Regions from separate parts of the Paenibacillus sp. YAE3 genome, predicted to be linked through region 2. Evidence: predicted binding sites of a transcription regulator. Region 2 holds the regulator's gene; the other holds the start of a gene.
What was found. Region 2 encodes LexA, which represses DNA repair genes until DNA is damaged. Its sites were predicted from a motif close to CGAACATATGTTCG; they were not measured.
Positions count from the first base shown of each region.

Region 1: a site for LexA is predicted at 2,157-2,170, ahead of addB (helicase-exonuclease AddAB subunit AddB). Genes of this name have one in related genera too.

Region 1 is NZ_BAAIYF010000008.1:244,602-249,028, forward strand. Features, by position in the region: gene addB (helicase-exonuclease AddAB subunit AddB) at 1-2,070, opposite strand, end outside; gene AC27KL_RS17345 (class I SAM-dependent rRNA methyltransferase) at 2,392-3,762, opposite strand; gene AC27KL_RS17350 (Na/Pi cotransporter family protein) at 3,893-4,427, shown strand, end outside.
Region 2 is NZ_BAAIYF010000002.1:252,527-256,953, forward strand. Features, by position in the region: gene AC27KL_RS04005 (HAD family hydrolase) at 3-806, opposite strand; gene AC27KL_RS04010 (hypothetical protein) at 838-1,383, opposite strand; gene AC27KL_RS04015 (DUF896 domain-containing protein) at 1,418-1,612, opposite strand; gene yneA (cell division suppressor protein YneA) at 1,714-2,094, opposite strand; gene lexA (transcriptional repressor LexA) at 2,288-2,914, shown strand; gene AC27KL_RS04030 (serine hydrolase domain-containing protein) at 2,981-4,012, opposite strand; gene AC27KL_RS04035 (response regulator) at 4,222-4,427, opposite strand, start outside.

The DNA of each region.
Region 1 (4,427 bases), on a different contig from region 2:
CAAATGGCGGACGACTTCCGAAGGAAGCAGCTCCTTCCCTTCGTCGTCCGCCGCCGGATAACTGATCCAGACATGCCGGCTGGCGGAAGTCAAAGCGTTATAGATCAGGAAGCGTTCATCCAGCAGCCGGCGCGAAATGCCGGGGGCCAGTTCCATGCCCGCATCCGCAAGCACGGACCGTTCCTGTTCGGTAAGGACGCCGTCCTCCTGGAACACCGCCGGAATGACCCCGTCGTTCACCCCGAGCAAAAAAGCGTATTTGACGCCGCTCGTGCGGGTCCGGTCCATCGTTCCCACGAGCACCTGATCAAGCGAAGGGGGCACGAGTCCAAGCTTCAGCTCGCTGAGCCCGGTCTCCAGCATGCCCGCGAACAGGTCGAACGCCATTTTTTCCGGCCCCATCATCTCGACGATCTGATCCAGCAAATCCAGCACCTCGCCCCAAAGCTGCCGATGCTCCCTGGCCGCTTCCGGACGGCCGCCGAGCAGCGCTTCGCGGTTCCACGCGTCCAATTTCTGGGGAACGCCCGCGTCTTCAAGCAGCCCGTAAACGGCCGTGCACATCTCCCGTGCCGTTTTGGCGCGTTTCATCCGTTTCTCGAAAGCAGCCAGCGGCCCGGTTACCGCCGCCCGGCAGCGTTCCATCAGCTCAAGCGTCTCTTCGGCCGTCTTCTGCCCCGCAGATCCCCCTTCCTCCAGCGACAGGCTCGGGACCGCCTTGAGCGGCCGTCCGTCCGTCCAGCGGTAGCCCTGAAACCCGCAAGCGAGCGCATAGTTTTCGAAGCGGTCCATGTCTTCGCGCGTCAGCGACCCGTCAAGCGGGAGAAGCAGGTCGCTTTTGACGCAGCGGAATACGTCCTCATGCCTCCAGAACCGCCGGACCACATCCAGCGCGGCGCGAATGAACTCGGCAAGGGGATGGTGAAGCTCGCTCCTTTTCTGGTCAAGGAAAACCGGAACGCCGTAATCGTGGAAAAGCGGCATGACGAGATGCTCGTAATCCGCGAGATTGCGCACGAACACGGCCATTTCGCGGAAGCGTACGCCTTCCTCGCGCGACAGCCGAAGCATCTCCCGCAGCGCTCCTTCGACCTCCGCCCGCCGGCTGGTGGCGGGATGGATCGAAATCGCTTCGCAGCGAAGGCCGGCGTTCGCCTCGTAGCGAAGGCGTCGATCGTACCCCCGCTCCAAATGGGCAAGCATCGGACTTTCCGCGAAACGCGGCGGCACGGGCGGAGCCAGCACCGTATCGTAGATGTCCAGGCCCAATTCTTCCGCCATGCCCCTCAGCTTGACATAGGTCGTGGCGGTCGGATGGAACAAATCGAGCTCATGCGGCATCCGCGCGCCGTCGTAAGGTTTGTCCAGCGTCAAGGAAACGGTGACGGACCGGGCATGAAGCATCAACTGGCCGACCGCCAAAAGCTCCTGCGGAGTAAAGCCGTGGAACCCGTCGATCCATATTTCCGCTCCGCGCAAATAGGCGGAGTCCTTCACCGCTTCGGTCAAACGGATCAAATTGTCTTCCTCGTCGATATACAGCGGTGACATTTCCTGCTCGAAATCTTTGTATACCGTCCACAAATCTTCAAGCTTGCTGCGAAGGATCGGCGTGACGCCTTGCGGCGGCAGTTGCTCCAGCAGCTGCCCGACGGCGGACGCATCGACGCAATACCGCTTCATCTCGGTATACACGTCGCCGAGCTTGCCGACGAACCCGAGCTGCTCGCCTGAGGCCCCAAACAGTTTCAGCTCGTCCTTGCGGCGCTGTATGATTTTGTACAGCAGCATTTTTTTGCCTTCGTCGCTGATGCCGACGCGCGCCGTTCCCCCGGTCTCCTGCATGACGCGGTACGCGAGGCGGCGGAAGCTGAGCACTTGGGCCCTGACGCTCCCCTTGATCCGCCCCGACGTAACCAGCCCGTGTTCGGCCTGGAACGAACCCTGCTCCGGAACGAGCAAAATGATCGCATCCCCTTGCGGCTCGGCCTCCAGTTTGGCGGAAATTTGATCCAATATGGCCGTCGTTTTGCCGCTGCCCGATCGTCCGATCAGAAAATGAACCGGCATGTTCCTCCCCCTTCATCTATGTAAAATAAAAAACTATGGATTTTGCTCCAAATCTACCTTCCAGTATATCATACACAGCACAAAATAGAACGTATGTTTGCAATAATCACATCTACGTCGGGTAGCCCTGCAGCCGTTAGCTCTGCCGTCCAGAGCGCTTCTCCTATTTTACCACTAAATTTCCGCCAGGGTTGAACGTCCAGTATTTGCAAAAAGGCGCTGCAAGCCGCATTTTTTCGAATCTCCTATTTTCTTGCAAAAAAAGAAAGAACCGCCGCCGAATCCTCTCGGATTCAAAGCGGCAGTCCGGTATCTTCCCGATTAAAAGGTTTTGCTTCTCACTTCGAAAATCGCAAACTTCAGGTAGTGCCCTTCATCGACGCCCAAAATTTGCGGATGGTCTTTCCCGGCGGCGCGCCATTCGATCAAACGCAGAATTTTCCCTGCATCGGCCGCAGCCTCCCGGATCGTTTCCAGGAACAAATCTGGGCGCATATGGTACGAGCAGCTTGCCGTGACCAGGTACCCGCCTTCGTTCACCAGCTTCATGCCGTGCAGGTTGATGTCCTTGTATCCTCTGCAGGCGCCTTTAACGGCGCTTTTCGTTTTCGCGAAGGCTGGCGGGTCCAAAATGACGACGTCCCATGTTCTGCCGCCCCCCGCGGTCATTTTTTGCGAGGTGTCGATCTTCCCTGCGCCGGCGGAACGGATCTGCCTTTCCTCCAGCCCTTTGACCTGCGACCGAAGATACTGGAACGCGTCATCCACGACGAACTCCACGCGGTCGCCGAAGCCGTTCAGCTCCACGTTTTCCCGCGCGCTGTCGATCGCATGCTGGGAGATGTCCAGGCAGGTCACTTTTTTGGCCCCGTATTTGCAGGCATGAAGCGTAAAGCTGCCGGTATGCGAAAAACATTCCAGCACCGTCGCGCCGTCCCAGAAAGGGAACGTGACGACCTTGCCGCTTTTGTTGACCGGACGCCGGACCCGTTGCCCGTTTTCTTCGACTTCCCGAACCTCGATCCCGCTGCGTTCGCCCCAGCCGGTCATCAGCGGCTCGATGGCCGCGCGGTTTTCCCGCTGGTCGAAAAAGTAGCCGGTTTTTTGCCCTTCTTCGATATCGACGCGGATCAGCAGCCCGTTTTCCCGGACCGTAACGTATCTCGGGCATTCGCCGTAAAGGGGCCCCTTCGTCTGCTCCAGCCCTTCGAGCTCCCGGATCGGTACATCGCTCCGTTCATAGATGCCGCGCGGGTTCATCACCTTAGCCAAGGCGCCGACGATTTCCTTGCGCCGGATATCCATGCCCAGCGTCAAGAGCTGAATGACCAGCACGTCATCGAACCGGTCCACGATGAGGCCCGGGAGGAAATCGGCCTCCCCATACACCAGGCGATAAGCATTTCCTTCGTCCAGGAAGCGCTCCCGGTGCTTCAGGCAGCCAAGAAAACGCTCGGCGAAAAAGTCCTCGTCCATCGCTTCGATCTCGCGGTAGGAGACGGCGCGCACGGTAATCTGCGATGCCGGGTTGTAATAACCGGTCGCCAAATAACGGCCTTGATGGTTCACGACTTGGACCAGGTCCCCCGGCTGCGGATCGCCTTGAACCGACTCGATTTCGTTTTTGAAAATCCAGGGATGACCCTGCTCCAGCCTTTTCTTGCGGTTTTTATGAAGAACGACAGTTGCCAACATGTCCACTCCTACTCATGTCTATTTCTTGATCCTAATGGTTTGCTCCCCGGCCTCCCGTGTCATGGTTGTCCAAGCAGCGACATATACGTTATACATGGACAAGAATTCGCAAAGGAGAACCTTACCCATGTTTCATACGATGATTTTCCCCGTCGTGTACGGGCTGATCATTTTCCTGGCCGGGATGAAAGTGATGGAAGCCGCGCTGGGCAGCTGGGCCGGACCGCTGCTTTCGTCCTTCCTGCAAAAAGCGACCGCCTCCCCGCTCAAAGGCATGCTGTTCAGCACCGGCATTACGGCGGTGCTCCAAAGCAGCACGGCCGTGACCGTGCTCACGATGGGACTCGTCAATGCCGGCTTGCTATCATTCGACCGGACGCTGGGCATCATTCTCGGCAGCAATATCGGCACATGCATCACGACCGAGCTGATCGGCCTGCAGATCGGCCAAATCGCGCTGCCGCTGCTTGGCGTCTCCATCGTCGTGTGGGCGGCTGCAGTCCTGTTCGACGAGTACGGGCTTTTTGGGAAAAGCGGCAAAGCGGGGCGCTTTAAGCCGATACAGCTGATGGCGCTGGCCGCCGCCGGTTTTGCCATGGTCATGCTCGGCATCCGCGTCATGCAGATGATCGGGCCTTCCCTCGAAACATCCGGGCTGTTCG
Region 2 (4,427 bases):
GGTTAAACTTGCTGCTTCATAGACTCCAAAATACCGTGCAGCTCGGACAAATGCTTGATTTCATAATGCGGCTGGATGTTCGAATGATACGGCCTGCCGTTGCGGTTGATCCAAACCGTCGTTAACCCAGCGGCCAGTCCGCCTTTAATGTCCGTCGAAAGTTTGTCGCCTACCATGACGGCTTCATCCGGGGTTACGCCCAGGCGGGAGAGCGCATGCTCAAAAATGGTGGGATCCGGCTTGCCTTTGCCGAAGTTGCCCGAAATGACGACTTGGTCGAAATAAGGGACCAGCTCCGGTATGCCATCCAGTTTTTCCTGCTGCAATCCCGGGCAGCCGTTCGTCAGCAACAGAAGCTTATAGTTCCCTTTCAGCTCTTGCAGCACTTGGAACGTTTCTTCATACACATGGGGGCGGGAGCGTCTTTCCATCCCGAATTGTCTGGCAAGTTCTTCGGCCAGCTGCGCGTCTTCCACACCCAGCTCGGCGAGGCCGCGGCGCCAAGATTCCTTCCGGTATTCAGGGACGATTTCGGCCATCCGTTGAAACTCGGGCTGCTTCCCTACGGTAAATTCCCCCCATAATGCTTCAAACGGGTTAATGCCGATCATGGCGGTAAAAGCATACGTGTCGTACGACTCGTACAAAGCCCGCGCCTCTTTGCGGACAGCCGCTTCAAGCGCCTCCGCGTCGACCCCGGTTTTGGCGGCGGCCGTTTCGCAGGTCGCTTGGAAGGATTCCTTCACGCTGCGCTCATCCCACAACAACGTATCGTCCAAATCAAAAAAAACGGCGGTAACTCCCATCTTCCCATCCCTCTCCCAACGTTAATCTGTACTATTGTTTTTCAAACGGAATATTAAAAGAGGCGGCAAAACGCTCAAGACGTTCGGCCATGGCTTCGGTATCGTAGCGGTTGATCAAACGGGTAAACACCCAATTGCCGCCCTTTATTTCCTTGCCCTTTTTCCCCTTCGTTCCTTTCATTTCGATCACGATCGAACCGGATCCTGCTTTGATTTTGGCGATTTGGTCCGCCGTCAAACGCCGGTCGCGATTGAACTTGATCGTGGAAAGCGTGTTTTTGTCCACTTTAAGAAACGGGCGGCGCAAAAAAATCATGATCGCCAGCAAAACGTACAATCCGACCACGATCCAATTCAAGGAGGTGTTCATCGCCGCCTGCTGGCTGGTCATGCCGAGCAAAAGGTAAATGACGGCAAGCGCTACCAGCGTGATGGGAAGAACGAAATTCCGCCCTTTGAAGACGTCGGCCGTGGCGGAACCGTTCGAGGAATACAGCGAAGGTTTCCCCTGTTTTTTACGCTGCTTGTTTAGTTGAGCCGAGTTTTTCTGAACCATTCTTTCCCAAGATCGGGACATCGTGTTTCCCCCTTAACCATGATGTTCTTTATTTTTATTTGCGCTTTCCGTCATTGCGGTCTTCTACCCATTCGATCGAATCCAACTGGGCCCTGAAGTTCCGACGGACGTTTTGAAGATATCTCTCGCGCAATTTCGCACGTTCTTCGGTTTCTTCCTTGGTCAGGCCAGTCTCTTTGTCTTTGCGCGCAAGCTCGTTAATGCGCTGAACTAAGCTGTCGATATCCATACATGACTCCTCCAATAATCAATTCATACCTAACTTTGCCATGAGAAAAAGAGCTTGTCAAGGCGTGAACCTTACCAAGCTCTTAGGCATAAAAACGAAGTCTAATATATAGGAAGAGAAAGGACATCTCCGGCTTGAATGCCGCTGGATTTCAGATGGTTCGTCTTCTTAATGATCTGAATGTATGCGCGGGTATCCATGTCCTTCGGTTTATGATCCCGGGCGATTTGCCATAGCGTGTCCCCTTGGGACACAACGATTTGTTCCATTTGCACCTCGTCTTGAGGGGAACCGGCAAATACGCGTACCATGCCCGTACACCCTGCCGTCATAATTATGACGATCAGCAGAAGCTTCACCATCAGGCGCCGCGTGAACATGGCCTGGAAAGCGTGAAGCTGTTCTTTTAGTTTCCCGCCGTTGCGGTCTCCCCCGGAAATTTCATGATTATATATGCTTTGATATGTACTGTATTTTAACATGTTAACCGTTCCTCCAAACATTTGTTCTTGTATGAGAACAATATAACACGAACACATGTTTTGTTCAATAGTTTTTTCGAACAATTGTTCTCCATTAAGGAAAAATCATGTTCCCGTTTTAGAACTTGTGTTTGTACGAACGGCAGTTCTATGTTATACTTTTACCAAACGTTACTAATGGGGTTGATGGGGAATGTCGAAGATATCTAGCCGGCAGCAAGCGATATTGGAATTTATAAGAAACGAAGTCCGGGCCAAAGGTTATCCTCCTTCCGTCCGCGAGATCGGCGAAGCCGTCGGACTGGCTTCCAGCTCGACGGTGCACGGCCATCTGGACAGACTGGAGAAAAAGGGATTGATCCGCAGGGACCCAACGAAACCTCGCGCCATTGAAATTTTGGGCCAGGAAGAATCCGAAAGCAGCAACCTGTTCACGCAAACGATCGCGCGGGTTCCCGTGGTAGGTAAGGTTACGGCCGGCGTACCGATTACCGCTACGGAAAATATCGAGGATTATTTCCCTCTGCCCCAGCATTTTGTCGGGGACGAGAAAGTCTTTATGCTATCGGTCGTAGGGGACAGCATGATCGAGGCGGGCATTCACAACGGCGACTACGTCATCGTCCGCCAGCAGCAGACCGCTGATAACGGAGATATCGTCGTTGCCATGACGGACGAAGACGAAGCTACCGTAAAAACGTTCTATAAAGAAAAGGATCATATCCGTCTGCAGCCGGAGAATCCGTCTTACGAGCCGCTGCGCTTGAATCACGTGACCATTCTCGGCAAGGTCGTCGGTTTGTTCCGCGACATTCATTGATCCGTTTTGGCCTCGCCAATGGACAAGCCCTTGTTCTTCCAGGAGAACAAGGGCTTTCTATTTGGGTTAGCCGAATTTCTCCTGCTGCCACATCGTTGTGATATATCCGAGGAGGCTCTCGGCTTGATGCACGCCCGGATCCGCGTTCATCATGCATATCGCCCCTATGCCTTTCTCGGGATAAACGGTCATCATGCATTGGAAACCGCTGCCCCACCCGAGCGAGGTGATCTCCAGCTTCCCGCCAAGGCATTCCATGAATACGCCCAGCCCGGCCCACTTAAAACCGTTCTGCGGTGTAAACATTTCCTTTGCGGTCTTTGGGGAAATCCCCAACATCCCCTGCCCCTGCAGCGAAGCCATCAGCTCGGCGGCCAACATTGCGAGGTCCGTCGGTGTCGTCCAGAGCCCGGCAGCCGCAGCATACGGATAAATCGGATAGGGGCTGGCCAACCGGTCGCCATATCGGTTATGTCCGGCGGCCGATCCCGCGCGAATGTCGGATTCGTCCATGACGAAACGGCTGTTTTTCATCCCCAGCGGTTCAAATATCTTTTTCCGCATCAGCTTTTCGAACGGTTCCCCTGTCGCATCTTCAATCAGCAGCTGCATGACGCAAAATCCCGTATCCGAATAGATGAACCGGCTTCCCGGCTCGGCGACCAGTAAAGCAGGCTCCTGCCTATAAACCGTTAATCCTGTTAACAATTCCGCCATGGACGGAGCTTTGCGGTCCTTGGCCAACGTCGGAAAGCTTCCATCGGGATCGGAAAAGCCGGCTTGATGGCCAAGAAGCCTGCGCAGCGTGACGCGGCCGGAACGGAATTGCGGATGCTCCGGAACCTTCCACGATATCAGGCGCCGGTTCGCGTCTTCATCCAATTGAAGGGCGCATTCCTCTACCAGAACAAGCGCTAAAACGCTTGCCGCAAATTTGCTGATGGAACACGCGTTAAACATCGTATCCATCCGGACCGGTTCCGTCTCCCCCGCCGCAAGCTTTCCCCAGGTCTCCCGATGGCTGATCAAACCATCCTCAATGAATGCGATGCTTAACCCGGGAATTCCCTCCCTATCCATCCGTTCGCTGACGCTCATTGGATCCACTGTTTTCCTTCCCCCCGTCCCCAACCAAAGTAACAATACATCAATTATAGAACATTTGTTCCCTTTTGGCAATAAGCAACCTAGCGAGCATCTCCTAACATCGCCCAAATCCGGACTTTCCTAGGCAAGAAACGCAAAGAACCGTGCCAGTCGAACTGGCACGGCCCAAGGCGGATATCGAGGCGCATCCTTTTTCCCTTCTACGGACAAGCTCGGTTCAGCCCGTCCTCCTCCCATCCCCGCTGCCGGTATTCCGTCGGCGTCATGTTCGTCCGCTTGCGGAAAACCTGCGTAAAGTGTTTGACGTCCTGGTAACCGACCTTTTCGGCGATGTCGATCAGCTTCAGCTGCGTATGCTTCAGCAGTTCCATCGCTTTTTCCATCCGCAGCGAAATGACGTACTCCT